Regions from separate parts of the Streptomyces sp. NPDC093085 genome, predicted to be linked through region 1. Evidence: riboswitches for the same ligand, from Rfam matches in the RefSeq annotation. Region 1 holds a riboswitch; each other region holds the start of a gene.
The links. Region 1 has a riboswitch for thiamine pyrophosphate ahead of AB0O07_RS20325 (thiamine ABC transporter substrate-binding protein). Riboswitches for the same ligand answer to the same signal wherever they lie in the genome.

Region 1 (10,010 bases):
CATGGCCGTGGTGACCCCGTTCGACAAGAGCGCGCTGCGCAACATCGAACAGGCCATCCGCGACTCCGACCTCGGCGTCAACCCGAGCAACGACGGGAACATCATCCGGGTGGTCTTCCCGGAGCTGACGCAGGACCGCCGCAAGGAGTTCATCAAGGTCGCCAAGACCAAGGCCGAGGACTCGCGGATCTCGATCCGCGCCGTCCGCCGCAAGGCCAAGGAGACCATCGACAAGCTGATCAAGGACGGCGAGGTCGGCGAAGACGAGGGACGCCGCGCCGAGAAGGAGCTCGACGACACCACCGCGAAGTACGTCGCGCAGGTGGACGAGCTGCTCAAGCACAAGGAAGCCGAGCTGCTCGAAGTCTGATGAACGACTCTTCCCGGGGTGCCTCGCCGACAGCCGGTTATTGGGGACCGACCGACCAGGGGGCTGCCCCGGCGGGTCCCGCATACGATGAGCAGCCCGCATCGCAGACTCGGCCCATGCCCATCGTGCCCGACGAACCCGCGAACGGCGGGGACCACAACGACGACCGGGGGGCTGCTCGACCGGGCGGCCCCCCGTTCCGTGACGAGACGCCGCAGGAGCCCATGGCCGTTCCCCCGCAGCCCCCGCCGAAGAAGCGGGCCGGCCGCGATCTGCGCGCGGCCATAGGGGTCGGTGTCGGGCTCGGCGCGGTGGTCGCCGCCTCGCTCTTCATCGTCAAGGCCGTGTTCATCGGTGTCATAGCGATCGCCGTGGTCGTGGGGTTGTGGGAGCTGACCTCGCGACTCGACGAGAAGAAGGGCATCAAGGCACCGCTCGTACCGCTCGCCGTGGGCGGCGCAGCCATGGTCGTCGCCGGGTACGCGCGCGGCGCGGAGGGCGCCTGGGTCGCGATGGCCCTCACCGCGCTCGCCGTGCTGATCTGGCGGATGACGGAGCCGCCCGAGGGCTACCTCAAGGACGTCACGGCCGGGGTCTTCGCCGCGTTCTACGTACCCTTCCTCGCGACGTTCGTCGCGATGATGCTCACAGCGGGCGACGGATCGCAGCGGGTGCTGATGTTCCTCGTGCTGACCGTCGTGAGCGACACCGGCGCGTACGCCGTCGGCTGGCGCTTCGGCACGCACAAGCTCGCGCCGCGCATCAGCCCCGGCAAGACCTGGGAGGGGCTCGGCGGCGCCGTCAGCTTCGCCATGGTGGCCGGCGCGCTCCTGATGGAGTTCATGATCGACGGCGGAGCCTGGTGGCAGGGTCTGCTGATCGGCCTCGCCGTCGCGGCCAGCGCCACACTCGGCGACCTCGGCGAGTCCATGATCAAGCGCGACCTCGGGATCAAGGACATGGGCACCCTGCTGCCGGGGCACGGCGGCATCATGGATCGGCTCGATTCGCTGCTGCCCACGGCGCCGGTGGTCTGGCTGCTCCTGGTGCTCTTCGTGGGGGCATGAAAGACAGTGGCGGTCCCCGGGCATGAAGGGGACCGCCGCGCGCCCCGTACGGGGCGCGTGCCGGTTTCGGCGAAGGGGGTACGTCCGCCACGGTGCGGCGTACCCCCCTCGCGTATGCCCGCCGCGATCGGCATACGGGGCACCGGGCACCGTCTGCGACACTGGACGGACCATGCCTGCACCCGGAGAACTCACTTTCGTCGCGCCCCGCGGAGCCAAGAAGCCGCCGCGGCACCTCGCCGACCTCACCCCCGCCGAGCGCCGCGAGGCGGTCGCCGCCATCGGTGAGAAGGCCTTCCGCGCCAAGCAACTGTCGCAGCACTACTTCGCGCGGTACGCGCACGACCCCGAGCAGTGGACCGACATCCCGGCCACCGCGCGGCAGAAACTCGCGACGGAGCTGCTGCCCGACCTGATGTCGGTGGTACGGCATATCTCGTGCGACGACGACACGACCCGTAAGACGCTCTGGCGGCTGCACGACGGCACCCTCGTCGAGTCCGTCCTGATGCGCTATCCGGACCGGGTCACCATGTGCATCTCGTCGCAGGCAGGGTGCGGCATGAACTGCCCCTTCTGCGCGACAGGACAGGCCGGCCTGGACCGCAACCTGTCCACCGCGGAGATCGTCCACCAGATCGTCGACGGGATGCGTGCCCTGCGCGACGGCGAGGTGCCCGGCGGCGCGGCGCGGCTCTCCAACATCGTCTTCATGGGCATGGGCGAGCCGCTCGCCAACTACAAGCGTGTCGTCGGCGCGATCCGCCGCCTGACCGACCCCGAGCCGGACGGCCTGGGGCTCTCGCAGCGAGGAATCACCGTCTCCACGGTCGGCCTGGTCCCCGCGATGCTGCGCTTCGCCGACGAGGGCTTCAAATGCCGGCTCGCGGTCTCCCTGCACGCCCCCGACGACGAGCTGCGCGACACCCTCGTCCCGGTCAACACCCGCTGGAAGGTACGGGAGGTGCTGGACGCCGCGTGGGAGTACGCGGAGAAGTCCGGCCGCCGCATCTCCATCGAGTACGCCCTGATCCGCGACATCAACGACCAGGCGTGGCGAGGCGACCGTCTCGGCCGCCTCCTCAAGGGCAGGCGGGTCCACGTCAACCTGATCCCACTCAATCCGACCCCAGGGTCGAAGTGGACGGCGTCCCGCCCGGAGGATGAGAAGAAGTTCGTCGAGGCCATCGCGGCGCACGGCGTGCCGGTCACCGTACGTGACACACGTGGCCAAGAGATCGACGGTGCGTGCGGACAGTTGGCCGCCACGGAGCGCTAGCGCGTCCTAGGGGTAACCTAGCCCCGAAACGTATTGCATATTTCCGGCAGGGGAGCGCTACAGCGCTGAGAGTGCGGCATGTGCCCGTGAGAGCGGGCAGCGGTCGCAGACCCTCTGAACCTTGCCCAGGTCATTCTGGGTAGGAAGTTCGGACATCACTCAAGCTGTTGCGCCCTGCCCGGAGACCGGCCGTCCTTGTCGACTGCCGTGCTCCGGGCAGGGCGGCGTCTTCTCCTGGACACCCCCAGGAGGAAAACCAGTGAGCACCACCCGTACGCGTACCGGTGCCAGAAAGGCGGCGTACGCCGCGATCGCCGTGGCGCTCGGCATCACCACCCTCGCGGCCTGCGGCGGCTCCGATGCCTCCGCCCCGTCCGGCGACGGCGGAAGCGGCAGCGGTACGGAGTCCAAGACCGTCACCCTGGTCAGCCATGACTCGTTCAACACGTCCCCCGAGGTGCTCAAGGAGTTCACCAAGGAGACCGGCTACACCGTCAAGGTCCTCAAGAGCGGTGACGCCGGCGAAGCGCTCAACAAGGAGATCCTCACCAAGGGGGCGCCTCAGGGTGACGTCTTCTTCGGCGTTGACAACACGCTGCTCTCTCGGGCTCTCGACAACGACCTGTTCGTACCGTACGAGGCGAAGGGGCTGGACCGGGTCGACGCGAGCGCGCGACTCGACAAGGAGAAGAACCGCGTCACCCCCGTCGACAGCGGCGATATCTGCGTCAACTACGACAAGAAGTATTTCGAGGGCAAGAAGCTCACTCCGCCGCAGTCCTTCGACGATCTGATCAAGCCCCAGTACAAGAACCTGCTCGTCACCGAGAACGCCGCGACCTCCTCGCCGGGCCTCGGCTTCCTTCTGGGCACGGTCGCGCACTACGGGGACGACGGATGGCAGGACTACTGGAAGAAGCTGAAGGCCAACGGCGTCCTGGTCGTCGACGGCTGGGAGCAGGCGTACAACGAGAGCTTCTCCGGCTCCGCCGGTGGCAAGAAGGCCAAGGGCGACCGGCCGTTGGTCGTCTCCTATGCCTCCAGCCCGCCTGTGGAGGTGCTGTACGCGAAGCCGCAGCCCCAGCAGGCCCCGACGGGTGTCTCCACCGGCACCTGCTTCCGGCAGACGGAGTTCGCGGGTCTGCTCGACGGCGCGAAGAACGTGGCGGGGGGCAAGGCTCTGCTGGACTTCCTGATCAGCGAGAAGTTCCAGGCGGACATGCCGCTGAACATGTTCGTCAACCCGGTGGTCAAGGACGTCGCACTGCCCGAACTGTTCACGAAGTTCGGCGCGACCGTCGAGCGGCCCGAGACCGTGGCGCCCACACGCATCGCGGCCAACCGTGAACAGTGGATTCAGTCGTGGTCCTCACTCGCCGTGAAGTAACCCCGGAGAAGGCCGACGGGGCAGCACAGGACGACCAGACCGCCCGGCGCCCCGTACGGCACGCTGGCGGCCTGCGCGGCGCCGTACGGGGCGCCTCGTGGCGCAGAGAGCGGTGGCGGGGACGTCGGCGCGGCCACGGCGGCGCCGTACGCCTCGCCCTCATGGCCGCGCCCCTCGCCTTCTTCGCGGTCTTCTTCGCCTACCCGGTGGCAGCGATTGTCGGCCGCGGCCTCAAGATGGACGGCGCCTGGCAGTTCGGCCGCGTCGGCGACGTACTCGGCCGCCCCGACATTCTCGGCGTCCTGTGGTTCACCACATGGCAGGCACTCGCCTCCACGGCGCTCACCCTGCTGATCGCCCTGCCCGGCGCATACGTCTTCGCGCGCTTCGCCTTTCCAGGGAAACACGTCCTGCGCGCCGCCGTGACGGTGCCCTTCGTGCTGCCCACCGTCGTCGTCGGTACCGCCTTCCTGGCGCTGCTCGGTCGCGGTGGACTCCTGGACGACATGTGGGGCATACGGCTCGACACCACCGTCTGGGCGATCCTGCTGGCCCATGTCTTCTTCAACTACGCGGTGGTCGTACGCACCGTGGGCGGCCTGTGGTCACAGCTCGACCCGCGCCAGGAGGAAGCCGCGCGCGTACTGGGCGCGGGGCGCCTCCGGGCGTGGCGGCATGTGACGCTCCCCGCGCTCGCCCCCGCCGTCGCCGCCGCGGCACTGATGGTCTTTCTCTTCACCTTCACCTCTTTCGGTGTCGTGCAGATTCTCGGCGGCCCCGGTTTCTCCACCCTTGAGGTCGAGATCTACCGGCAGACCGCCCAACTCCTCGACCTGCCCACCGCTGCGGTACTGACCCTCGTGCAGTTCGCGGCGGTCGGGGCGGTCCTCGCCGTACACGCCGGCACCGTACGGCGGCGGGAGACCGCGCTGAAGCTCGTCGACCCGGCACGGACCGCGCACCGGCCCCGCGGAGCGGGACAGTGGGCGTTGCTGGCCGGTGTGCTCGCGACCGTCGCGCTGCTGATCCTGCTGCCCCTGGGCGTGCTCGTCGAACGCTCCCTACAAGGCCCCGACGGGTACGGCTTCGCCTACTACCGGGCGCTCGCCTCCGTCGAGGCGAGCGCGGGCACCTTCCTCGTACCGCCGCTGGAGGCCGTCTGGAACTCGCTGCGGTACGCGCTGGTCGCCACGGCCGTCGCGGTAGTGATCGGCGGCCTCGCCGCCGCCGCGCTGACCCGCCGCGCAGGACGCCTCGTACGGGGCTTCGACGCACTCCTGATGCTGCCTCTCGGTGTCTCCGCCGTGACCGTCGGCTTCGGCTTCCTGATCACCCTCGACAAGCCTCCGCTCGACCTGCGGGCGTCCTGGATCCTCGTACCGCTTGCCCAAGCGCTGGTGGGTGTCCCCTTCGTCGTACGGACCATGCTGCCCGTCCTGCGCGCGGTGGACGGCCGACTGCGCGAGGCGGCGGCAGTCCTCGGCGCCTCCCCCCTGCGCGTCTGGCGCGAGGTCGATCTGCCGCTGGTAGGGCGCGCCGCGCTGGTTGCGGCGGGGTTCGCCTTCGCCGTATCGCTCGGCGAGTTCGGCGCGACAGTGTTCATCGCACGCCCCGACCGGCCGACGCTCCCGGTCGCGGTGGCACGGCTGCTGGGCCGGCCGGGCGAACTCAACTACGGGCAGGCGATGGCACTGTCCACCGTCCTGATGGTGGTGTGCGCCGTGTCGCTGCTGGCGCTCGAACGTATCCGTACCGACCGCTCGGGAGAGTTCTGATGCCCCTGCTGACCCTCTCCGACGTGACCGTGCGGTTCGGTACGGGCACGCGCGCGGGCACCGTGCCGCGCGCGGCCCTCGACGCGGTGGACCTGGAAGTTGCCGAACACGAGATCGTCTGTGTGCTCGGGCCGAGCGGCAGTGGCAAGTCGACACTGCTGCGTGTCGTGGCGGGCCTCCAGGCCACGGACGCTGGGCGCGTGACCCTCGACGGCACCGACCTGTCGTACGTACCCGTGCACCGGCGTGGCGTCGGCCTGATGTTCCAGGATCACCAGCTCTTTCCCCAGCGCGACGTGGCGGGGAACGTGGCCTTCGGCCTGCGGATGCACGGTGGGTCACGCGACGAGCAGGCGCGACGCGTCGAGGAACTGCTCGAACTCGTCGGCCTCCCGGGCGCCGGACACCGCGCCGTCACCACGCTCTCCGGCGGCGAACAACAACGGGTCGCCCTGGCGAGGGCGCTCGCGCCCCGGCCTCGGCTGCTGATGCTGGACGAGCCGCTCGGCCAGTTGGACCGGAGCCTGCGCGAGCGCCTCGTGGTCGAACTGCGCGGCCTCTTCGGACGACTGGGTACGACCGTGCTCGCCGTCACCCACGACCAGGGCGAGGCATTCGCGCTCGCCGACCGCGTCGTGGTGATGCGCGAAGGCCGGATCGCGCAGAACGGCACACCGCTGGAAGTCTGGCAGCGCCCCGCCTCCGCCTTCGTCGCGCGATTCCTCGGCTTCGACAATGTCGTACCCGCGACGGTGAGCGATGGGGCCGCCGACACTCCCTGGGGCGAGATCCCCGTACCGGAAGGCTCCGCGACGGGCGAACAGTCTCTCCTGGTACGACCCGGCGGGGTACGCCTCGTCGACGCCGCCCAGGGGCTGCGCTGCACCGTGGAGGCCCGCACATTCCGGGGCAGCCGCGTCGCCGTCCTGCTGCGTCCCGACTGCCCTGGCGACGTACCGCCCCTGGAGGCCGAATGCGGCCTGTACGCCGCCCCGGCGGAGGGCGCGACGGTGGGCGTCGTCTTCGAAGCCGAGGATGTAGTGGTCCTGGACGAACGTACGGAGCGCCCCGCACGCCCCGTACGGGGCGCAACGGCGTCCCCTTGAGGCAGCCCCTGATGGAGCGGTAGCGCCGGAAGGTCGACGAGTCGGCGACGTACGGGGCGGCCCCACGAAGCGCGGCTGCGCGCCGTGGGGCCGTGGGCGGGGATGCAACGGGGCGAGGGCCCGTGGCCTCGCCCCGTACCTACGCGGTGAGCGGGATCGCGGCCAGCGTTGCCACGCCCCATGTCAGGGCAGTGAAGACGGCTACCACGGTGACTGTTCTGAGCACCGTCGCTGTGCGCAGCAGCGTCGCCGGAGCGCCGGTGACGCGCAGGTTCTCGGTGGTGGCCAGTCGGGTCTGCCGCGCTTCCAGGGCTGCTGTCAGCACCGTGGCCGCAGTGCAACCGATGACCAGAGCGGTGCCGAGCGCAGTGAGCGGACCGAACGGGCGCTCGTCCGTGGGGCCGTACAAGGACACTGCGGCGAACGTGCCCGAGAGTACGGCGCACAGCACGCCCAGAGGGTGACCGATACGCCGCGACTCCGCCATCAGGGTCCGCCCCGCCAGCAGACGGAGCGCTCCGGGACGTACGACCTGAAGCAGCCAGCCGCACAGGTACATGATGCCGGGCCCGGCCAGCGTCAGCCCCACGGCGGTCAGTGCCCAGCCGACCAGGACCCCCGTCGGGCTGCTGCCCAAGGGGCCGGGCAGCGCCAGCGCGGAGTCGCCCCCACCCCGGCTCGCGTACGTCTCCACCGCGAGGCCGGCCGCGACGAGCGCGACGCCCCAGGGCAGCCCCGTCGGTGCCGGCGAGGGATGCGGTGCTGCCACGGGCGTGTGGACGGGCTTCGGGGCGGGAGCGGTGGGCGCGGAGACGGCAGTACGGACTGCTACGGGGCCCTCGGCGGTGGAGCCCCCGTCGTCCATCTCCGGTGCCGCTGGCGCCGAGAGAGCCGCGGAAGGTGTCTCCGCGCCGCCACCGTCCCCTGCCATCGTGGTTCCCGTGGTCGCCCGCATCCGGCCCCGTGCCGGGGCCCGTACGGCGCCTGTGGCCCTCGCCTCGGCGTATCCCCTTCTGCGGAGAGCGAAGGCCGTCGCCACGGTGGCCAGGACCGGGGCGGCGGCCAGCAGCGTCAGGGCCGCGCCGAGCGGCAGCGGTTGGCCGGTGGCGAGCAGGTCGGCCGCCTCGCCGTCGAACGGCATGCCCGTCAGATCGCCGCGCAAATGCAGGAAGAACAGCAGCGCCAGCGCGCTGCCCAGGGTGCAGGAGATCGCCGTCGACGTCGCCGCCAGGGCGGTGAGCCGCGCCGGGCCGAGGCCCACAGCCGACAGGCCGCGACGCGAGCGGGTACGCGGGTCGGCGCGCGCCACGGCGACGGCGAACTGCACCGTCGCCGCGAGCGGGATCAGACACCAGATGAGCCGGCCCATCGCCCCCGCCGGGTGACCCATCGCCCCGCCGAGTGTGCACAGCAAGAGGAAACCGACACCCGCCGACGCCGCGGCGACCAGCAGTCGCCGGAACTGGACCAGGGGGTGAGTGCCGCGGCCTAGACGGAGAGCGAGCACGCGGCCTGGCCTTCCGCCTCGGGCGAGCGCGACGCTGTGTCGCGTCGGCCGTCCACCAGGGTGACCGTACGGTCGGCGAGCGTCGCGACCTCCGCGTCCAGAGTGGCCAGGACGACGGTGATCCGGTGTGAACGCGCCGCAGTGGTCAACGTACGCAGAACCTGTGCCCGGTCCTTGCGGTGCAGGGGTGCCGTCGGCTCGTCGGCGAAGACGACCGAGGGTTCGGTGACCAGGGCGCGTGCGACGGCGACGCGCTGCTGCTGGGAGCGGAAGAGGGCGTACGGCCGTTTGCGGGCGCAGGCACCGATATCGAGGCGTTCCAGCCACTCCAAGGCGGCGGACTTGGCGGCACGGTGCGGCGTACCGCGCATCAGCAGGGGCAGCGCGGCGTTCTCCCAGGACGTCAGCTCGGGTACGAGGGCCGGCTCGGGCCCGATCCAGCCGAAGCGGTCACGGCGCAGCCGTTCGCGCAGCAACGGGCTCATGGTGTGCACCGGCGAGCTGTCGAACCAGACCTCGCCCTCCTGCGGGACCAACTGCCCCGACAGGCATTGGAGCAGCGTCGTCTTACCGCTGCCGCGCAGGCCGTTCACGGCGAGGATCTCGCCCTCGCGCACGCCGAGCGAAACGTTGTCGAGGGCGGGGGATCCGTTGTGGGAGTAGGTCAGGGAACGCGCCCAGAGCACGTCGTTGTCCGGCGGGGCCACCATGGCGTACACCTCGGTTCTGATCGGATGTGGGGGCGCCTGGGCGCTTCCCCTGGCCATCCCCTCGCCCGGCGGACCTCGTCCGATGGAACGGGGGCGGCGACGATCGGTCATAGGGCACGCTAGGTTTTCGGAGCGGGAAGGGCGGACAGCACAGGCCCAGGTGCCGCCCTATATCACCCGAAAGGGGGCGCAAGGGGCTTACAGGGTGTTGTACGAGCCCGGGAGTCGCGGGGAGGGCCCCACAGGGGGTGCGGCCGGGTCCGTACGGGCCGCAGGCGCCCACTCAGCACGAAACGCGCGGACGTCGCCCACGGTGGGCAGGTCGGTCAGCTTCCGCGGGTCTCGAAGTACGTGCCCTCATTGTCGAGCACATGCTGGTTCGGGCTCTCGCGTTCGAAGAGAATCTGCTGCTCGATCCGGTTGGCGCCCCAGTGGCCGAGCGTCTCCGGGGCGTCCCCCTGGCAAGCTTCCATAGGTCTCCACGGCTCGCAGCCACCCCTGGCGATGAAGGGCTATCGGGTTCCCCACATGCAGCTCTGCTTCTTCGACTTGAGGTGGACGAAGCTCTCGGTGGAGCGCACGCCGGGCAGTGCGCGGATCTGCTTGTTGATCACTTCCAGCAGATGGTCGTCGTCCTCGCAGAGGATCTCCACCAACAGGTCGAAGGAGCCCGTCGTCATCACCACGTACTCGCACTCGGCCATCTCGGAGACCGAGTCCGCGACTGTCTCCGCGTCGCCCTCGACGTTGATGCCGACCATGGCCTGTCGCCGCAGGCCGACGGTGAGCGGGTCGGTGACGGCGACGAT
Region 2 (10,010 bases), on a different contig from region 1:
AACCGCGTGTACGTCTGCTCCTGTTTCGGGATCACCGAGAACCAGGTACGGGAACACGCGGCGGCCGGGGCCTGCACGCCCCGCCAGATCGCCTCGGCCAGCAAGGCCGGCACCGACTGCGGCTCGTGCGTACGGCGCATCCAGTCGCTCCTGGGCCGCGCCACCGCCTGCCCGCGCCGCGAGCTGCTGGAGCGGGCCGCGCCCGCCGCGCCGGCCCTGGACGAGGCCGCGTAGCCGCGTAAGGGACGCCGGCCTCTTTCCGCCTAGCTGTCCGGCTGCTCGATGAGCTGAGCGATGTAGAGCGGCTCCCCGAGTTTCTCGATCAGTTCGAGCTGGGTGTCGAGATAGTCGATGTGGTGCTCCTCGTCCTCCAGAATCGATTCGAAGATTCCCTTGGACGTGTGGTCGCCCTTGGCGCGCATGACGTCGATTCCGCGCTTGAGCCGGTCGATCGCCTCCACCTCGACCTGCCGGTCCGCCTGGAACATCTCGGTGACCGTCTGGCCGACCCGGACATGGAAGAGCCGCTGATAGTTCGGCAGCGCCTCCAGGAACAGCAGCCGGTCGGTGAGGAGTTCGGCGTGCTTCATCTCGTCGAACGACTCCGCCCGGGTGTACTTGGCGAGTTTCGTCCAGCCGAAGTTCTCCTGCATTTTCGAGTGGAGAAAGTACTGGTTGATCGCCGTGAGTTCGGCGGTCAACTGCTCATTGAGGAATTCAATGACCTCGGGGTCGCCCTGCATCGCGCGGACTCCTTCCAAGCCGGTGGCGGAGCGGAATGCGCGCATCCTCGCACCGCGATCAGGAACCCGTCCAGTAAGTGCACGCTTAGTAGGAGTTGCCCGAATCGCGCCGTACCTGGTCATCACCACCCCTCCCGGTCTGTCACCATGGAAGGCATGGGTCAGCCGGAGAGCCGGGAGCGTCGGGAGCCGGAGGAGTCCGAGCTACCGCCGGGCCAGCGGCTCCAGCGCGGCTGGCCGGTCACCCATTACGGCCCCGTACCGAAGTTCCGGCCCGAACGCTGGGAGTTCCGGGTCTTCGGCGCCACCGCCGACGGCGACAAACACTGCTGGAACCACGAGGAGTTCTCGGCGCTGCCCTTCCGTACCGTCGTGGGCGATCTGCACTGCGTCACGAAATTCAGCATGCTGGGGGCCGAATGGGGCGGGGTGGCCGCCCGTACGGTCGCGGAACTCGCACCGCCCGCCGCCGATGTCACCCATGTGATGGTCTGGGCCGAGTACGGATTCTGCTCGAATCTCCGCCTCGCGGACTTCCTCTCCGGCCGTACGATCTTCGCCACCCACCGCGACGGTGAATTGCTCACCGCCGAACACGGATTTCCGCTGCGGCTCGTCGTGCCCCACCTCTACGCCTGGAAGGGCCCCAAATGGGTGCGCGGCGTGGAATACATGACCGCCGACCGGCGCGGATTCTGGGAGGAGCGCGGCTATCACAATGTCGGCGACCCCTGGGCCGAGCAGCGCTACTCGTACCAGGAGCTCCCGGGCGAGGGCCCGGAGCTCTGACCCGGCCCGGAGAGACGCGCAGGCGGTCCGGTCGTCCGCCGCCCGCCCTTCCGCCGCCCGATCCCGCCCTTCGGCCGCCCGCCCTCGCCCGTCAGTCGCCCGTCCCCGCCCGTCAGCCGTCGCGCAGCCTCTTGAGGAGCGCCAGGTCCGCCGCGTACGCCTCCTTGCCGCCCGGTGTCTCGATCACCAGCGGCACGCCCTCGGTCGCCGGATGCGTGAACAGCTCGCGGAACGGCTCCGCGCCGATCCGGCCCGCGCCGATGTTCTCGTGCCGGTCCTTGTGCGCGCCCACCACGTCCTTGGAGTCGTTGGCGTGGATCAGCCCGAGCCGTCCCTCGCCGACCGTCTCCACCAGCAGGTCCAGCGTCTGCCGCATCCCGTGCGGGCCCGCCAGGTCGTGGCCCGCCGCGAAGACATGGCAGGTGTCCAGGCAGATCCCCAGCTTGGGGTGGGCGTCCAGCGCCGCGAAGTACGGGCCGAAGTCCCAGGTCCGCGAGCAGAGCGAGAAGCCCTGGCCGGCCGTCGACTCCAGCAGCAGGCGCGGGTCGTCGTCATGGGTCAGCTCGTCCAGCAGCGGCAGCATCAGCTCCCGTACCTGCGCCAGCGCCACCTCGCGCGGCCGGCCGCCGGTCGCGGACCCCGTGTGCACCACCACCCCCAGCGCGCCGATCTCCCGGCCCCGCCGCAGGCTGTGGCGGAGCGACTCCACGGACTTCTCCGCGGTCGCCGCCGTGTGCGAGCCGAAGTTGATCAGGTAGGGGGCGTGGACGTACGCGGGCATCCCCGCCGTCTCGCACGCGGTACGGAACCGCTCGTCCTCCGCCGGGTTCCCGGCGGGCGTCGCCCAGCCGCGCGGGTTGGCCGCGAAGACCTGCACGGTCTCCGCGCCCAGCTCCCGCGCGAACGCCAGACCGGTCGTGGCGAGCCCGCCGGCCACGGGCACATGGGAGCCGACAGGGTTGCGCTGGCCGGCGCGGTCGCGCGGGCCGACAGGGTGGCGCATGTGGTTCTAGAGTCCCTTGGTCTTGATGGTGATGGTGGAGCCTTCGGGGGCCTGCTGACCGCCGGGGACGGACTGCTCGCCCACGGTGTCGCCGAGGAACGGGAAGCTCTTCTCGACCTTGACCGTGAAGCCCGCCGCCTCCAGCTCCTTCCGCGCCTCCTCGGAGCCCTTCCCGGTCACATCCGGTACGGAGACCATCCGCGGCCCCTTCGAGACCGTCAGCGTGACCGTGTCGCCCTCCGCGAGGCGGGTGCCCCGGGCCGCCGACTGCTGGGCGACCGTGCCCTCGTCGAAGGAGGAGTTCACCTGGCCGGGGGCGATCCTCACCTTCAGCCCCGCGTCCTCCAGCCGGGCTGTGGCGTCGGCCACCGTCGCACCGGTCACCTCCGGCATCTCGATGGCGGCGCCCTTGCTGACCACCAGCGCGACCCCGGAGTCCGGCCGGATCTCCGTCCCGGCCCCCGGCTTGGAGCTGATCACGGAGCCCCGGGGGACATCCTCGCTGAACTCCCGGGTGACGAGCCCGGCGGCGAGACCGGCCTTCTTCAGGTCGGAGCGCGCCTCGTCGAGGCTCCTGCGCACCACATCGGGCACCTGGACGATCTTCGGGCCGCGCGAGACGACCACGGTCACCGGTCCGCTGCCGCGCACCCGGGCGCGCGGCTCCGGGTCGGTCCGCATGACCGTGCCCCGGTCGTAGGTGTCGCTGAAGTCCCGGGTGACCTCCGTGTCCAGCCCCTCCTTGGCGAGCCGGGCGCGCGCGTCGGCCTCGCTCCGGCCGAGCACCGAGGGCACGGTGGTGAACTGACCCGCGTTGATGTACCAGACGCCCGCACCCGCCCCGAGCACCAGCAGCACCGCGGCGATCACCGCGAGCACCACCCGGCGCGGCCGCCCGCCGCCGGGCCCCCGCGCCCCGTACCGGGGCCCCCGGGGCGGCGCCGCGCTCTCGGGGAGTACCGGCTCCAGCCTGCTGGTGTGCTGCACGCGCGCCACCCGCGCGGTGTCCGGCTCCTCCGCGAACCCCCCGGCGTCCCCGCCGGCCTCGGGGTCCTCGACGGGCCGGATCCGGGGGATGACCGTCGTCCGGCCGTCGGAGCCCGGACCCTCCTCGGGCTCGGGCTTCGCCCGCGGCGGTACGGCGTCGAGCTGCGCGTCGGTGAGGGTCGCGCGGGCCGCCCTGGTCAGCGCCAGCAGTCCCACCGCGTCCAGCGGCCGGTCCTCCGGGTCGCGCGCGGTGGCCGTCGCGACCAGCCGGTCCAGTCCAGGGGCGAGCCCGGGGACGGCGGCGGACGGGGCCGGCACGTCCTCGTTCAGATGGAGATAGAGAACCTGCGCCGGGGTGTCCCCGATGTGCGGCTTGGCGCCGGTCAGCATCTCGTAGAGGACCACCCCGCACGCGTAGACGTCGACCCGGGTGTCCGATGTGCCGTACTCGATCTGCTCGGGCGCGAGATACGAGACCGTGCCGAGCACCGTCCCCGTGGTGTTCGTGACCTCCCCGACGCCCCGGACCAGCCCGAAGTCGGCGACCTTGACCCGGCCGTCGTCCCCTATCAGCACGTTCTCCGGCTTCATGTCCCGGTGGACGAAGCCCGCCCGGTGCGCGGCCCCCAGCGCGGCGAGCACCGGCTCCAGGATGTCCAGCGCGGCCCGGGGGCGCAGCGCGCCGCGCTCCCGTACGACATCGCGCAGGGTGCACCCCGCCACGTACTCCATGGCCAGGTAGACGTACGCGCCTTCCGCGCCCTGGTCGAAGACGCCGACCACGTTGGGGTGGTCGAGCCGGGCCACGGACTTGGCCTCGCGGATGAACCGTTCCACGAACGTGGCGTCCGTCGCGAGCGCCGGATGCATCACCTTGAGGGCCAGGACCCGGTCGAGCCGGGTGTCCAGCGCCCGGTAGACCGTGGCCATGCCGCCGACCGCGATCCGTTCCTCGACGCGGTAGCGGCCGTCGAGCACCTGCCCGACGATGGGGTCCTGAAGGGTCGTATCCACGCCGCCGAGTCTACGAGCCGCCGCCGACACTCCAGATCCCCCGGGGCGGAGCGGGCACCGGACTGAGGCCGACCTGTGACAGCCCGGCGGGCGTGCGGGGACGGTACGGGGTCAGAAGGCGGGCCGCTCCGGGTCCAGGGCCGCCACCCCGGCCACCGGCGAGGAGGCCTCGGCGAAGTGGCGGCGGGGGATCCGGCCGGCCAGCCGGGCCAGCCGGCCGGCCGCCACCGCGTGCCGCATCGCCTCGGCCATCACCACCGGCTCTTGCGCCCGGGTCACCGCCGACGCCAGCATCACCGCGGCGCACCCCAGCTCCATCGCGAGCGCCGCGTCGGACGCGGTGCCCGCGCCCGCGTCAAGGATCACCGGGACCGTGGCGCGCTCCACGATCAACTGGAAGTTGTGCGGATTGCGGATGCCCAGGCCGGAGCCGATCGGGGAGCCCAGCGGCATGATCGCCGCACATCCCACGTCCTCCAGCTTCGCGGCGAGGACCGGGTCGTCGTTGGTGTACGGGAGCACCGTGAACCCGTCGTCCACCAGGGTCTCCGCCGCGTCCAGCAGTTCGACCGGATCGGGCAGCAGGGTGCGCTCGTCCGCGACGACCTCCAGCTTCACCCAGTCGGTGCCCAGCGCCTCGCGGGCGAGCCGGGCGGTGAGGACGGCCTCCCCGGCGGTGAAACACCCCGCCGTGTTGGGCAGCGCGCGGATACCGAGCCGCTTCAGTACGGAGAGCACCGAGCCCTGCACGGTCGGGTCGAGGCGGCGCATGGCGACCGTGGTGAGTTCGGTGCCGGAGGCGATCAGGGCCCGTTCGAGGATCTCCAGGCTGGGCGCCCCTCCCGTGCCCATGATGAGGCGGGAGCCGAAGAGCGCGGAACCAAGGGTGAGCGGATCGTCGGCCGGGGTGCTGCCGGCCCTCGTGCTGTCGGCCGCGGAGCCGCCGGCCGTCGTGCTGTCGGTCATCGTGCTGTCAGCCTCCTTGTACGGCGGTGAGGATTTCCACCCGGTCGCCGTCGCAGAGGGCGGTACCGGACCAGCGGGTACGGGGAACGACCGTCTCGTTGACGGCGGCGGCCACCCCGGAGGGCGCCACCGTCAAGGTCGCGATGACGGCGTCGAGCGTCGTAGAGGCGGCGAACGCACGTCGCTCGCCGTTGACGGAGACGTGCACCCATGCGGTGTTCATACGGAGCGCTCCCTGGAGGCGGGTACGGATACGGGGGAGTGCGTGAGGGGGGCGGCGGAGCCGTCGGGGGAGAAGCGCAGCGGCGTGAAGGGCGCCGCCTCGGGCGGGAGTTCGCCGGTGGTCAGGACGGCCGCCAGCACATCGCCGGTCACCGGGGTCAGCAGCACCCCGTTGCGGTGGTGCCCGGAGGCGAGCGAGAGCCCCGGCAGCACCGTGGGGCCGAGCAGCGGCGCGTTGTCCGGCGACCCGGGGCGCAGCCCCGCGCAGGTCTCGGTGAGCGGCAACTCGGTGATGCCGGGCACCAGTTCATGCGCGTCGCGCAGCAGCTCGTACACCCCGCCCGCGGTGACCGTGGTGTCCCACCCCAGCTCCTCGGTGGTGGCGCCGACGACCAGCTCGCCGTTCTCGCGCGGCACCAGATAGAGCGGGCCGCCCCGCACCACGGCCCGTACCGTCCGGGAGAGGAACGGCGCGTACCGGCCCGGCACCGTCAGCCGCACCACCTGCCCCTTGACCGGCCGTACGGGCGGCACCGCCGCCGGCGGCACCCCCGCGAGACGGCCGCTGAGACTGCCGCCCGCCAGCACCACCTGGTCCGCGCCGAGCGCCGCCCCGTCCGCCAGCACCACCCCGGCGGCCCGGTCCCGTACCACGGAGAGCCGCGCCGCCCGGGCCCGGTGGAAGGCCACCCCGGCCCGCTCGCACGCCGTCAGCAGCGCGGCGGCGAGCCGGCGCGGGTCGATCTGGTGGTCGCCGTCGACCCGCAGCCCCCCGCGTACGCCCGGCGCGAGCATCGGCTCCAGGCGCCGGCAGTCGCGCCCCGAGAGCCACTCCGACGCCAGCCCCGAGCGGAGCTGGAGCGCGTGCAGCTCACGGAGCTGGGAGCGGTCGTCGGCGTCGAGCGCCACCGCGAGCGTGCCGCAGGCGCGGTAGCCGGTCTCCCGGCCGCTCGCCTCCGCCAGCTCCGCGACGAACGCGGGATACCGCTCCGCCGAGCGGAGGTTGAGCCCGAGCAGGGTCTCCTCGCCGTAGTGGAGTTCGGTGACGGGCGCGAGCATGCCCGCAGCGACCCGCGCGGCGCCGCCGCCGGGATCCGGGTCCGCCACCGCCGTACGCAGCCCGCGCAGCGCCGCGCGCCACGCCGTGACCAGGCCGATGATCCCGCCCCCGACGACCACGACGTCGTACGCGGAGGTCCGCACGGACGAGTGCGTGAACGAGTGTGTGGGTGAGTGCGCGGGTGACCGCGTGGGTGACCGCATGGGCGTCCAGCCCCTCCCTTCGCCGGCATGACCCGGATCAGGTTCGGACGGTCGGAGGCCGCTCCAGCCTCCCTCTCAGCCCGGTGCGTCCGGGCTCCCGCGAGGTAGTGTCGACCGCCAGCCTAACGCGCGGTGCGGAGCGCGGTAAGGGAGCTTCCCGCCCGGCGGCCCGCCCGCACCGGCTGTCTAAGGTGATCGGGTGAGCGAGCAGCGGCAGGGACAGCGGCAGGGACAGCAGGGGCCCGAAGGGCCCGGAGTGGTCGTCGTCGGCGCGGGCATGGCGGGGGTCCGGACCGCCGTGGCACTCCGCGAGAAGGGGTACGCGGGCCCCGTCACCCTGATCGGCGCCGAACCCCATCCGCCGTACGACCGGCCCCCGCTCTCCAAGGCCGTCCTGCTCGGCACCGCCGAGGGCTCCGCCTTCGACATCGACTTCGGCGCCCTCTCCGTCGATCTCCGGCTCGGGGTGGCCGCCACCGGCCTCCGCCCCGCCGACCATGAACTCGACACCGACGCGGGACCGCTCCCGTACACCACGCTCGTCCTGGCCACCGGCGCCGAACCGGTCGCGCTGCCCGGTACCGACGGGGTGCCCGGCGTCCACGCGCTGCGCACGCTCGACGACGCCGCGCTGCTGCGCCCCGTGCTCCGGGAGCGGCGCCGGGTGGTGGTCGTGGGCGCCGGATGGATCGGCGCCGAGTTCGCCACGGCGGCCCGCGAGGCCGGGTGCGCCGTGACGGTGGTGGAGGCGGCGGACCTGCCGCTCGCCGCCGCCCTCCCCGCCGAGGTCGCGGGCCCGATGGCCGGCTGGTACGCGGAGAGCGGTGCCGAACTCCTCACCGGCGCCCGGGTGGCCGCCGTGGAGCCGGGGGCGGTGGTCCTCGCCGACGGCCGCAGGCTCACCGCCGACGCGGTGGTCGTGGGCATCGGCGCCCGGCCCGCCACGGGGTGGCTCGCGGGCTCCGGTATCGCGCTCGGCGCCGACGGCTCGGTCACCGCCGACGAGCGGCTGCGCACCTCGCTCCCCGAGGTCCACGCGGTCGGCGACTGCGCCTCCTTCCCGTCCGCCCGCTACGGGGAGCGGCTGCTCGTCCACCACTGGGACAACGCGCTCCAGGGCCCGCTCACCGTCGCCGCGCACATCCTCGGCGAGAGCGACCCGGTCTACGACCCGGTGCCGTACTTCTGGTCGGAGCAGTTCGGCCGCTTCGTCCAGTACGCGGGCCACCACGCGGCGGCCGACACGCTGGTACGGCGCGGCGACCCCGAGGGGGCGGCCTGGTCGGTGCTCTGGCTGCGCGACGGCGTCCTGAGGGCCCTGCTGGCGGTCGGGCGCCCCCGCGACCTGGCCCAGGGCAGAAAGCTGATCGAGGCGGGCGCCAGGATCGACCCGGAACGGGCGGCCGATCCGTCCGTACCGCTCCGCAAGGCGGTGCGCTAGCCGCTCCCGGCCCGCACGTACCGTCCGGTATGTCACGGTGCGTACGGTCATGCACCCCCGTCCGGGCCGCTTCGGGGTGCCCAGTGTCAGTCCGGGATGGCACGCTTGTCCTGTGACCGAGATTGACGCAAAGATCGATGCTCTCGTCCCCGCCTGGCTTCACCTGCCCGATATCGCCGAAAAGCTCGATGTCGAGGTGACGCGCGTGCGGCAGTTGGTGAAGGAAGGCCAGCTCATCGCCGTGCGCCGGGGCGAGAACAGGACGCTCCAGGTACCCGCCGCCTTCATCGACGGCACCAAGGTCGTCAAGGGGCTCGCCGGCACCCTGACGCTCCTGCGGGACGACCACTTCACCGACGAAGAGATGCTCGAATGGCTCTTCACCCCCGACCCCACCCTGCCCGGCACCCCCGCGCAGGCCCTCAGCGAGAATCGCGGTACGGAGGTGAAGCGCCGCGCGCAGGCGCTCGCCGTCTGACGACCTCATCCGCCGTGGCCGGGCGGGGCCCGTGGCGCTCGCGCCGCCGCTCCCGCCCGGCCCCGGCGATCCGACGACCATGACCGGATCCGGGCGGCCCGGACCCGGTCCCACGGGGGGACCTGCCATGTCCACGGCCATGCCGACGCCCACGCCCGCACCCGGGCCCGCACCGGGCCCGGCGCTCCGGGCGGCGCTCGCCGACGCCCGGCTCTACCTCTGCGTGGACGCCCGCAAGCGGCAGGGCGACCTCCCCGCGTTCCTCGACGCGGTGCTCGCGGCCGGGGTGGACATCGTCCAGCTCCGCGACAAGAGCCTGGAGGCGGCCGAGGAACTGGACCACCTCCAGGTCTTCGCCGACGCCTGCCGCCGCCACGGAAAGCTGCTCGCGGTGAACGACCGCGCGGATGTGGCGCACGCCATCGGCGCCGACGCCCTCCACCTCGGCCAGGGCGACCTGCCGGTACCGGCCGCGCGGGCGATCCTCGGCCCCGCCCCGCTGATCGGCCGCTCCACCCACGCCCCCGCCGAGGTGGACGCGGCACTCGTCCAGCCCGGTGTGGAGTACTTCTGCACCGGCCCCTGCTGGCCCACCCCCACCAAGCCGGGACGGCCCGCCCCCGGCCTCGGCCTGGTGCGGTACGCGGCGGCGAGCGGCACGGACCGCCCGTGGTTCGCGATCGGCGGGATCGACGCGGACAACCTGGACCAGGTGCTGGACGCCGGGGCCCGCAGGATCGTCGTCGTACGGGCGATCACGGAGGCGGACGACCCCGGCTCGGCGACGGCGGCGCTGGCCGGGCGGATACGGCACCGTACGGCCTGAGCGGTGTACGGACCGGTTCCGGCCACCCGGGATGTCCGGATCGTGTCCGAGGGGTGGACAGGAGCCGGGCAATAGCGCCGAAAGCCCCGGACCGGCTTGGGTGGCCGCCAAGGCCCCGATAACCTGCACATATGGCCCTTGGTACAGCATCGACCAGATCGGACCACGCCCCCGCGGTCCGCGATCTGCTCGCCTCCGGCAAGACCTCGTACTCCTTCGAGTTCTGGGCGCCCAAGACCCCGAAGGGCGAGCGGAACCTCTGGAACGCGCTGCGCAGA
Region 3 (10,010 bases), on a different contig from region 1:
GCACGCGGAGACTTCCATGCGACGGCCCACGCCCATGCGATGGGCCAGTGTCTGCTCAGCCAGCTCGATGACGCGGCGCGCCGCGACCATCTCGACCGCTATCCCGTACGCCCCCTCACGCCCTACTCGGTGCCGGACCGCCGGACCCTGCTGGCGCGCCTCGACGCGCTGGGGCGTACGGAACCGGTCGTGTCCCGGCAGGAGTACCGGCTCGGTACGGTCTGCGCCGCCGTGCCGATCACCGTCGGATCCGTCGCGGCCACCGTGGCCATTTCTTTACCGCTTCGTCAACAGGAGCGACTGCTTCCGTCGGTCGAACGGTTACGCAGAGAGATCGGATCGCTGCTGACCTCGCATATTCTCTCTATCAGTATCTGAAAAATTACTCCTTGTGATCCGCTAGCGCTTACAGCACGATTGCGTCAAGAGGGTCAACGGGGATCATTCCCAGCCACTGTTCCATCTACTCCGGAGTACAACGATGCGCGAGTCGGTTCAGGCCGAGGTCCTGATGAGCTTCCTCGTCTCCGAGGAGCTGTCGTTCCGTATCCCGGTGGAACTCCACTACAAGGTGGCTGATCCCTACGCGGTGCGCATGACATTCCATCTGCCCGGCGATGCGCCTGTGACCTGGACTTTCGGGCGCGAACTGCTCCTCGACGGCATCAACACGCCCAGCGGGGACGGCGATGTGCACATCTCGCCGACCTCGCCCGAGGACCTCTCCGATGTCCATATGCGGCTCCAGGTCGGTGACGACCACGCGCTCTTCCGGGTCTCCGCCGCGCCCCTGGTGGCCTTCCTGGACCGTACGGACCGGCTGGTCCCGCTCGGTCAGGAGCGGGCGCTCAGCGACTTCGAAGGCAGCCTGGAGGAGGAGTTGGGGCGCATCCTCGCCGAGGAGAACGCCGGCTGAGGCTCCGTGGAGGGGGCCGTCCGGGTGATTTCCGGTGTCGAAATGACCCCCGCCGGGTAGGGCCCCGGGCGTTCTCGAACAGCGGCGCCGTCGCTACTTCTTCCGGCGGTGTCCCCGGCCCCCCGGAGCGGGCGGCACGAGCATCCCCTGGGACTCATGAGGCCCCCGGGCGGGACCGGCCGCCGGACCCGCTGCCGGACCCGTCCCCGGGCCGGAGGGACCGGAGGGTGCGGGGGCGGCGGAGGGGGTTGCCGGGTTCTCCGGGGCGGACCGGTCGGCGGAGACCACCAGGGCGGCCAGCGCCGTGGTCACCGGCACCGAGGCCACCAGACCGATCGACCCGACCAGTGTCCGTACGATCTCCTCCGCGACCAGTTCGCTGTTGGCGACGGTCCCCACGCTCGACTGCGCGATCGAGAAGAGCAGCAGGAGCGGCAGGGCGGCCCCCGCATACGCCAGGACGAGGGTGTTGACCACCGAAGCGATATGGTCCCGGCCGATCCGGATCCCGGCCCGGTAGAGCGCGCGCGGCCCCATCGTCGGGTCCGCCTGGCGCAGCTCCCAGACCGCCGAGGTCTGTGTCACCGTCACATCGTCCAGCACCCCGAGCGAGCCGATGATCACACCGGCCAGCAGGAGGCCGCTCATATCGATGTCCGGGTAGAGGCCGTGGATCAGCCCGGTGCTGTCGTCGGTGTTCCCGGTCAGACTCGCCCAGCCGATGAAGAGCGACCCCAGCAGCCCGATCAGCAGCAGCGAGATCAGGGTGCCGAGCACCGCCACCGAGGTCCTGGCCGTCAGACCATGGCAGAGATAGAGCGCGATCAGCATGATCGCGCTCGCCCCGACGACCGCCACCACCAGCGGATTCGAGCCCTGGAGGATCGCCGGCAGGATGAACAGCGTCAGGATCGCGAACGAGACCACGAGCGCGATCAGCGCCATGACCCCCCGCAGCCGCCCCACCACGACCACCGCGAGCGCGAAGATCCCGGCCAGCAGGAGCATCGGGAACTCCCGGTCCACATCGGTGACCGAGTACTGGAGATCCTGGGGAGCGTCCGGCGCGTAGGCGACCACAACGCCCTGTTTCACGTGAAACTGCCGCGGCGCGTCCGGCTGGACGATCTCGATGAAGGTGCGGCCCTTCTCCTTGCCGCTCGTCAGCTCGATCGTGGCCTTCTCACACTGGCCGGTCTCCTCCTGCACCGCCTCGCGGCCCTGCGGAGTCGAGGTGTCACCGGTCGACGGGACCTGCCCGGCGTTCACGTCCTTGCAGGGGATCTTCTCGATCTGGACCACCTGGCCCTCGACCGTCTGCCGGTCGAAGCCCACACCGGTCCGCTCGTGCGCCGGTGCGCCGCCCGGCCAGAGCACGGTGAGCCCGACCACGACGGCCGCCGCGAAGGGGATCAGGACCGCCGCGATCACCTTGCGGAGGTGCCGGGAGACCGGCATGGCGGGGCCATGGCTGTGCGTGTGGCCGTGCGATTCGTGAGTCTGCGTGGGTGGGGTCACCGCCCGATCATCGCAAGAAGGCGGAGGAAGCGGAGGGCCCTCTGGTCAGCGTGCCCGATATGACGCTAGCGTGGAGGCAACCTTTGCACACGCGGGAGCTCGGAGCACCGGGCTGAGAGGGCGCTGACGTGTAGGTCCCGGGACGCTTCCCGGACACCATCGCTGCGCCGACCGCTGAACCTGTTACCGGGTAATGCCGGCGTAGGGAGTAGGTCTCATGACCGATCAGGACACACATCTGTCTGCCTCCGGCCAGGAGGGCACGGACGGCCCGCGCCCCACCGGGGAGGCCGTCGGCTGGCACAAGGGGTATGTCGGGGGATCGCGCCCCGACCTCCGCGTACCGGTCCGCCGGGTCCACCTCACCAATGGCCGGGACGTCACGCTGTACGACACCTCCGGCCCGTACACCGACCCCGCCGTCGACACCGACGTACGCCGCGGTCTCGCGCCGCTGCGGGAGAACTGGATCATCGGCCGGGGCGACACCGAGGAGTACGCGGGCCGGGCGCCCCGTCCCGAGGACGACGGGCTCAAGCACACCACCCCGCGCGGCGGGACCCTCCCGGGCGGCTCCGGGAACCTGCGGGGGCTCGACGCGGTCTTCCCCGGCCGCCCGCGCCAGCCGCGCCGGGGCCGCGCGGGCCGGACGGTGACCCAGCTCGCGTACGCCCGCCAGGGCGAGATCACCCCGGAGATGGAGTACGTCGCGATCCGCGAGAACGTCTCCCCGGAGACCGTCCGCGACGAGATCGCGGCGGGGCGCGCCGTCCTGCCGGCCAACGTCAACCACCCCGAGAGCGAGCCGATGATCATCGGCAAGCGGTTCCTGGTGAAGGTCAACGCGAACATCGGCAACTCCGCCGTCACCTCCTCCATCGAGGAGGAGGTGGAGAAGATGACCTGGGCGACCCGCTGGGGCGCCGACACGGTCATGGACCTCTCCACCGGCCGCAACATCCACACCACCCGCGAGTGGGTGCTGCGCAACTCCCCCGTGCCCATCGGCACCGTGCCGCTCTACCAGGCGCTCGAAAAGGTCGACGGCAAGGCCGAGGAGCTGACCTGGGACATCTACAAGGACACGGTGATCGAACAGGCCGAGCAGGGCGTCGACTACATGACGGTCCACGCCGGGGTCCTGCTCCGCTATGTACCGCTCACCGCGCGCCGCAAGACCGGCATCGTCTCGCGCGGCGGTTCGATCATGGCCGCCTGGTGCCTCGCACACCACAAGGAGTCGTTCCTCTACGAGAACTTCGACGAACTGTGCGAGATCCTCGCCGCGTACGACGTGACGTACTCGCTCGGCGACGGGCTGCGCCCCGGCTCCATCGCGGACGCCAACGACGAGGCGCAGTTCGCCGAGTTGCGCACGCTGGGCGAGTTGAACACGATCGCGAAGAGCCACCAGGTCCAGACGATGATCGAGGGACCCGGCCATGTGCCGATGCACAAGATCAAGGAGAACATCGACCTCCAGCAGGAGATCTGCGAGGAGGCGCCGTTCTACACGCTCGGACCGCTGACCACCGATGTGGCCCCGGCGTACGACCACATCACCTCCGGGATCGGCGCGGCGATGATCGCGTGGTGGGGCACGGCGATGCTCTGCTACGTCACGCCCAAGGAGCATCTGGGGCTGCCGGACCGCGACGACGTCAAGACGGGCGTCATCACGTACAAGATCGCGGCCCATGCGGCGGATCTCGCCAAGGGGCATCCGGGGGCCCAGGAGTGGGACGACGCGCTGTCGGACGCCCGCTTCGAGTTCCGCTGGGAGGACCAGTTCAACCTGGCGCTCGACCCGGACACGGCACGGGAGTTCCATGACGAGACGCTGCCCGCGGAGCCGGCGAAGACGGCGCATTTCTGCTCGATGTGCGGTCCGAAGTTCTGCTCGATGAAGATCTCGCAGGACATCCGGCGCCGGCATGGCGACGACCTGTCCGGCGGCAGCGGCGCCGACGGTACGGAACCGGGTCGTACGGGTGAGGGCGGTACGGGGCCGGGCGGGGCCACGGCGGCCTCGGCGGCCGAGATCGAGGCGGGCATGGCGGAGAAGTCCAAGGAGTTCGCAGCGGCCGGTAACCGGGTCTATCTGCCGCTGGCCGACTGAGCCGCCGGGCGCCGTGGCCCGAGGCCGGGTGAGGGCCGCTCCGTCCCGGGTGACCGGGCGGCCCTCGACGGGGGCCCGGTCACCTCGGAGTCACCCCGAGGGGCACCCCGGAGCCGTTCCGGGGGCGGCCGGGGTCACTCCGGCCGGTGTTCCGGGCCGCCGAAGTCGGGGCTGGTGAAGTCCGGGCCGCTGAAGTCGGGGCTGCTGAAGTTCGGCCGCTTGCCCGCGTCGGAGCCGTCGTCGGGGCTGGAGAAGTCCGGCCTGCTGTAGCCGATCTTCGGGAGCTGGGTCGCCGACCGGGTCGGCGCGGGCGTGGCGGCCGGGGCCGTACCGGCGTCGTCGAGGGCCTTGCGCAGGAAGGGCAGGATGCCGCGCTCCAGCAGGGCGTGGCGCCAGGCCTCGCGCGCGCGGGCGACCTCGTCGGGCGGTTCGCGGCCCGCGGTCTCGTCGGCCGGCAGTTCGGTCGAGCTGTTGCGCATGGCGGTGACCAGCAGCCCCACCGCCGCGCCGAGGATGCCGATCGCGGTGATGGCGGCGAAGAACCAGCCGACCGCGACCAGGCTGCTCGCGAAGGCGGGCGGCGGGTCGAGCGCCTTCAGGAGGTAGCCGACGAGGAGGAAGATCACTGCCGCCACCCCGCCGAGGACCGGCACCAGGACGCTGACGACGGCCGTGAGTCCGGCGCCGGAGCCGGGCGGCTCCTCCGGGGCGGGGTCCCGTACGGAGTCGGGCGTGGTGGCGGCCGGCGCGCGGGACTCCTCGCGGAGCGTGGCGTAATGCTCGTACTCGGCGGCGGCGGCCGTGGCTATCCGGGCCGTCGCGTTGAGGGCCCGGGTGCGCAACTGCTCGGCGGTGAGCCGCTGCCCGACCTTGGCGAGGTCCGGACGTTCGTGCGCATTGCGCAGCACATCGTCGAGGATGCGCTCGAAATCCGCGCGATCCTCGCTCAGCAGGTGCGGAGCGCTATTCATGTGCATCCCCCGATACTCCGTAGGGCCGTCGCGCCCGTGAGGTACGAGCCGCAGTCGGCGGAAACGGAGGAGAGCCTGCTACGGATAAGCAGATGGTAGAGCGGTTTTGGCGTGCCGTGACAGGGGGTTTCCGGAAAACACCTGTCCACATCGAATCAGTTGGCCAGCGGAAGCCGTGCGACCAGCAGCTTTCCCGCCATCGTCACCCCGCCGTCCATCGCGATGGCCAGCCCGTCGGCATATACGTGCGGCCCTTCCACCACCGGCTCGGTGTCGCCTTCGTCGTCGGACGCGTCTTCTGTGCCGACTTCGCCGAGCAGATAGGGAATCGGGCTGTGGCCGTGGACCACTCGCCCTCCGCCGTACCGGGAGAGGAGTTCCCGTACGGCCTCCGGGCCGCCTTCGTCGCGGAAGGCGAAGCGTTTGGTGAGTTTGCGGAAGAGGTCCCAGCATTCGTCGGCGTCATTGCGCGTCAGGATCTGGTAGATGGTGTCGTTGACCTCGTCGATGGACGAGCCGTAGTCGAGATAGGCCGTGGTGTCGGAGTGCATCAGCAGATGCCCGTCCTCCTCGACGACCGCGTCGAGATGGGACATCCACTGGAGATGGACGTCCTGGAGGCGCTCCATGTCGGTGCGCTGGCCGCCGTTGAGGATCCAGGCGGCCTGGAAGGTGGCGGTGCCGGCGCCGGAGTTGACGGGGGTGTCGCCGAACCGCTTCGCGCCGATGAGGAGCAGTTCGTGATTGCCCATCAGGGCCTTGCAGTAGCCGCCGGCCGCCGCGGCCTCGGCGGAGAGCCGCATGACGAGGTCGATGACGCCGATGCCGTCGGGGCCCCGGTCGGTGAAGTCGCCGAGGAACCAGAGGCGGGCGTTGCCGGCGGCCCACCGGCGCTCGGCGTCGATCAGGCCCTGTTCGGTGAGGGCGGCGACGAGTTCGTCGAGATAGCCGTGGACGTCCCCGACGACGAAGAGCGGCCCGGGGCCTTCGATGTCGCTGCTCTCGGCGGCGGCGTCCACCTTGACCAGCACGGTGTCGCCCCGGTTGGCCATGGTGATCACCGGGAGGTCGCGCTCGGTCGGTGTGTACCCCTCCGGCGGCTCGTCCGCGGGGACCGCGTCACCGGGGTGGCCCGTGGGCGCCGGGGGCGGTGCCGACGGCCCGGCGGCGGGGTGCGGGGCGTGCGCGGGGGCCGCCGGTGCCGCTGCCGGGGCGGCCGGGGGCGGCGGCGCGGGTACGGCGGCGGGCGGGCCCGCCGGGCTGGGCGGGCCGGGCGGTGCCGGCTCTCCGGACTCCACGGGAACCTGCGCGTAGGGCGGTACGCGGAAGTCGCGCAACGTCGCCGTCCGCACCACGGGTCCCTGACCGGCCCCCTGTGTCATCGACCCCTCCACCACCGTCGTGCCGCCGTACACCTCTCGGGCCCGCCCGCCCCGCCCGGGTTGTGCCCGGCGGCGGAAAAGGGAAGGTCCGTGGTGTCGTGCGCCCATCATAGGAATGACCTCGGGCCTCTGTGACGCACCAGGGGTGGTGAATCCGATCGTACCGCCGGTTCGGTGGCTGATTTCGCGTCGATCGCCCGAAATGCCGAGGGTCCGGCCGTTCGGCGGGGTGCCGGAATCAGCCGGTCCGGTGGTGTCGTACGGGGGCGTGGTGGTCGCCTCGGGGCCTCGTACGGGCCCGTACGGCGCCGTAGGGGCCGGGGAAACGCGGGGCGGCGGGCGCTCACCTCGCGCTCGCGCCCCGTTCACGTCCCGCTTTCGTCCCGGCTCCGTCCCGGTTCCGTACGGCGTTCCGTGTGGCGTTCCCTGCGCCGGTTCCGTACGCCGGTTCCGTACGGGCCCCTCAGTCGCCCGCGGGGGAGCGGGGGGCGCTGACCGTGGTGCGGGGCGGGCGGCGCTGGGAGGAGGTCCTGACGATCAGTTCGGTCGGTATCACCTGCTCGACCGGCCGGTCGGTCTCGACGCCCTCGATGGCGTCGATGAGGAGCTGGATCACGGCGGTGCCGATGCGGCGGGGCTTCAGGGAGAGCGTGGTGACGGGGGGTTCCGTGGAGGCGTAGACCGTGGACTCGCTGCAGCAGACGATCAGCAGGTCCTCGGGGACCCGTAACCCGTAGCGGCGGGCGGCCGCGAGGAGGTCGGTGCCGTTGGGGTCGAAGAGGCCGTAGACGGCGTCCGGGCGGTCCGGGCGGGCCAGCAGCCGGTCGGCGGCGACGGCCCCGGCACAGGGGTCGTGGGCGGGGTAGGACTCGTAGACCGGGTCCTGGCCGACCCGCTCGCACCAGCGCAGATACGCCGTGGTGGAGAGCCGGGTGTAGGTGTCCGTGGTGGTGCCGGTGAGCAGGCCGATCCGGCGGGCGCCGGCGGCGGCGAGATGGTCGAGCAGGTCGAGGACGGCCGCCTCGTGGTCGTTGTCGACCCAGGCGGTGACCGGGAGGGTGCCGGCGGGGCGGCCGTCGGAGACGACCGGGAGGCCCTGGCGGACGAGTTCGGCGACGACGGGGTCGTGGTCGGAGGGGTCGATGACCACGGTTCCGTCGAGGGCGACATTGGCCCAGACGTCGTGGCGGGAGGTCGCGGGGAGGATGACGAGGGCGTAGCCGCGGGCGAGCGCGGCGGAGGTGGCGGCCCTGGCCATCTCGGCGAAGTAGGCGAACTCGGTGAAGGTGAAAGGTTCATCCCCGTACGTGGTCACGGTCAGGCCGATCAGCCCCGACTTGCCGGTACGGAGGGTGCGGGCGGCGGCGGACGGCCGGTAGCCGAGGCGCTCCGCCACTTCTCGGACATGGCTCCGGGTGGCCTCGGGTAACCGGCCCTTCCCGTTGAGCGCGTCCGAGACAGTCGTGATGGAGACACCGGCGGCGGCGGCGACGTCCCGGATGCCCGCCCGACTCTGCCGGCTTCCCCGGCGGGTTGTGTCCGTCCGGCTCACCTGGTGTTTCCCTGCTGCTGTCATGGCGAGCCGATAGTAGGGCGCTCGCGGGGGGTAGGGCCGGTCGCATATGCACCCGGCAGGAGGCACGTTTCTGCAAGACATATCTGGCTCAACGACCTTGAAAGGCAAGGGAGTTAATCGTTTCTGCCATGGTCTCCTCTGTAAGGGACGGTATGGGCCTGCCGAGGGGCCCATGTTTCGAAGAGGTCTCAACTCACCTCTACGAGGGATGCGCGCCACGGCGCGAGCCACCGGCGCACGCCGGAGGGAGAAGTGCTCCCCCTGTTTTTCCCGCGTTCCTCCGGGTTCCCTCGCCCGGGTTCCCCCGCGATGTCCGCGCCCGGGAGGGGGCCTCCGCGCCCGGCGTCGGGGGCGGAGCTGTGCCCGGCGTTCGTCCTGGCCACCGCTCCTCGTAGGGTGAGCGGCATCGATGGCGCCTGGACCGGGCAGGACGGACCGGGCCGCCGACCGCCGAACGGCCGAGGAGGACCCCGGTGAGCGAGACGAGCCCCAAGCTCCGGACGACCCCCAAGCTCCGTGCCGAACTGGACGGCATCCCCACGTACAAGCCGGGCCGGCCGGCCGCGTCGGGCGGGCCCGTCGCGTACAAGCTCTCCTCCAACGAGAACCCGTACCCGCCGCTGCCCGGGGTGATGGAGCAGGCGGTCGAGGCCGCCGGGGCCTTCAACCGCTACCCCGACATGGCGTGCACCGGGCTGATGAACGAGCTGGCGGACCGGTTCGGGGTGCCGCTCACGCATCTGGCGACCGGCACCGGATCCGTGGGGGTGGCCCAGCAACTGCTTCAGGCCACCTCGGGCCCCGGGGACGAGGTCATCTACGCCTGGCGCTCCTTCGAGGCCTACCCGATCATCACACAGATCTCGGGGGCGACGTCCGTACAGGTGCCGCTGACGCCGGGCGAGGGGCATGACCTGGACGCGATGGCCGACGCGATCACCGACCGGACCCGGCTGATCTTCGTCTGCAACCCCAACAACCCGACCGGCACCGTGGTGCGCAGGGCGGCGCTGGAACGGTTCCTCGACCGGGTGCCGGGCGATGTGCTGGTGGTGCTCGACGAGGCGTACCGCGAGTTCATCCGCGCCGCCGAGGGCGAGGGGGGCGGGGTGCCGGACGGCATCGAGATCTACCGCGACCGCCCGAACGTGGCGGTGCTGCGCACCTTCTCCAAGGCGTACGGGCTGGCCGGGCTGCGGGTCGGGTTCGCCGTGGCGCACGAGCCGGTGGCGGCGGCGCTGCGGAAGACGGCGGTCCCCTTCGGGGTGAGCCAGATCGCCCAGGAGGCGGCGGTCGCCTCGCTGCGCGCGGAGGACGAGCTGCTGGGGCGGGTCGGCGCGCTGGTGGCCGAGCGGGAGCGGGTGTACGCGGGCCTGGTCGGCCAGGGGTGGACGGTGCCGGAGACACAGGCGAACTTCGTCTGGCTGCGGCTCGGGGAGCGCACGGCGGCGTTCGCGGCGGTCTGCGAGGAGGCGGGCGTGGTCGTACGGCCCTTCGCGGGCGAGGGGGTACGGGTCACGGTCGGCGA

Region 2: linked by a shared signal. The riboswitch ahead of thiO (glycine oxidase ThiO) and the one ahead of AB0O07_RS20325 (thiamine ABC transporter substrate-binding protein) in region 1 are both predicted to bind thiamine pyrophosphate.
Region 3: linked by a shared signal. The riboswitch ahead of thiC (phosphomethylpyrimidine synthase ThiC) and the one ahead of AB0O07_RS20325 (thiamine ABC transporter substrate-binding protein) in region 1 are both predicted to bind thiamine pyrophosphate.

The regions. Positions count from the first base shown of each region.
Region 1 is NZ_JBFBFB010000006.1:348,317-358,326, forward strand. Features, by position in the region: gene frr (ribosome recycling factor) at 1-370, shown strand, start outside; gene AB0O07_RS20315 (phosphatidate cytidylyltransferase) at 370-1,437, shown strand; gene rlmN (23S rRNA (adenine(2503)-C(2))-methyltransferase RlmN) at 1,610-2,716, shown strand; TPP riboswitch at 2,755-2,880, shown strand; gene AB0O07_RS20325 (thiamine ABC transporter substrate-binding protein) at 2,976-4,103, shown strand; gene AB0O07_RS20330 (iron ABC transporter permease) at 4,265-5,878, shown strand; gene AB0O07_RS20335 (ABC transporter ATP-binding protein) at 5,878-6,984, shown strand; gene AB0O07_RS20340 (hypothetical protein) at 7,124-8,491, opposite strand; gene AB0O07_RS20345 (ATP-binding cassette domain-containing protein) at 8,473-9,201, opposite strand; gene AB0O07_RS20350 (hypothetical protein) at 9,528-9,674, opposite strand; gene AB0O07_RS20355 (Lrp/AsnC family transcriptional regulator) at 9,714-10,010, opposite strand, start outside.
Region 2 is NZ_JBFBFB010000003.1:272,108-282,117, reverse strand. Features, by position in the region: gene AB0O07_RS12030 ((2Fe-2S)-binding protein) at 1-234, shown strand, start outside; gene bfr (bacterioferritin) at 264-743, opposite strand; gene AB0O07_RS12020 (sulfite oxidase-like oxidoreductase) at 900-1,532, shown strand; gene AB0O07_RS12015 (deoxyribonuclease IV) at 1,645-2,535, opposite strand; gene pknB (Stk1 family PASTA domain-containing Ser/Thr kinase) at 2,542-4,536, opposite strand; gene AB0O07_RS12005 (thiazole synthase) at 4,648-5,502, opposite strand; gene thiS (sulfur carrier protein ThiS) at 5,510-5,725, opposite strand; gene thiO (glycine oxidase ThiO) at 5,722-6,987, opposite strand; TPP riboswitch at 6,985-7,098, opposite strand; gene AB0O07_RS11990 (FAD-dependent oxidoreductase) at 7,265-8,428, shown strand; gene AB0O07_RS11985 (Rv2175c family DNA-binding protein) at 8,541-8,906, shown strand; gene thiE (thiamine phosphate synthase) at 9,046-9,732, shown strand; gene metF (methylenetetrahydrofolate reductase [NAD(P)H]) at 9,864-10,010, shown strand, end outside.
Region 3 is NZ_JBFBFB010000016.1:75,258-85,267, reverse strand. Features, by position in the region: gene AB0O07_RS31545 (helix-turn-helix domain-containing protein) at 1-378, shown strand, start outside; gene AB0O07_RS31540 (SsgA family sporulation/cell division regulator) at 482-916, shown strand; gene AB0O07_RS31535 (YibE/F family protein) at 1,010-2,374, opposite strand; TPP riboswitch at 2,516-2,659, shown strand; gene thiC (phosphomethylpyrimidine synthase ThiC) at 2,652-4,553, shown strand; gene AB0O07_RS31525 (hypothetical protein) at 4,688-5,530, opposite strand; gene AB0O07_RS31520 (metallophosphoesterase) at 5,680-6,921, opposite strand; gene AB0O07_RS31515 (LacI family DNA-binding transcriptional regulator) at 7,370-8,482, opposite strand; gene hisC (histidinol-phosphate transaminase) at 8,956-10,010, shown strand, end outside.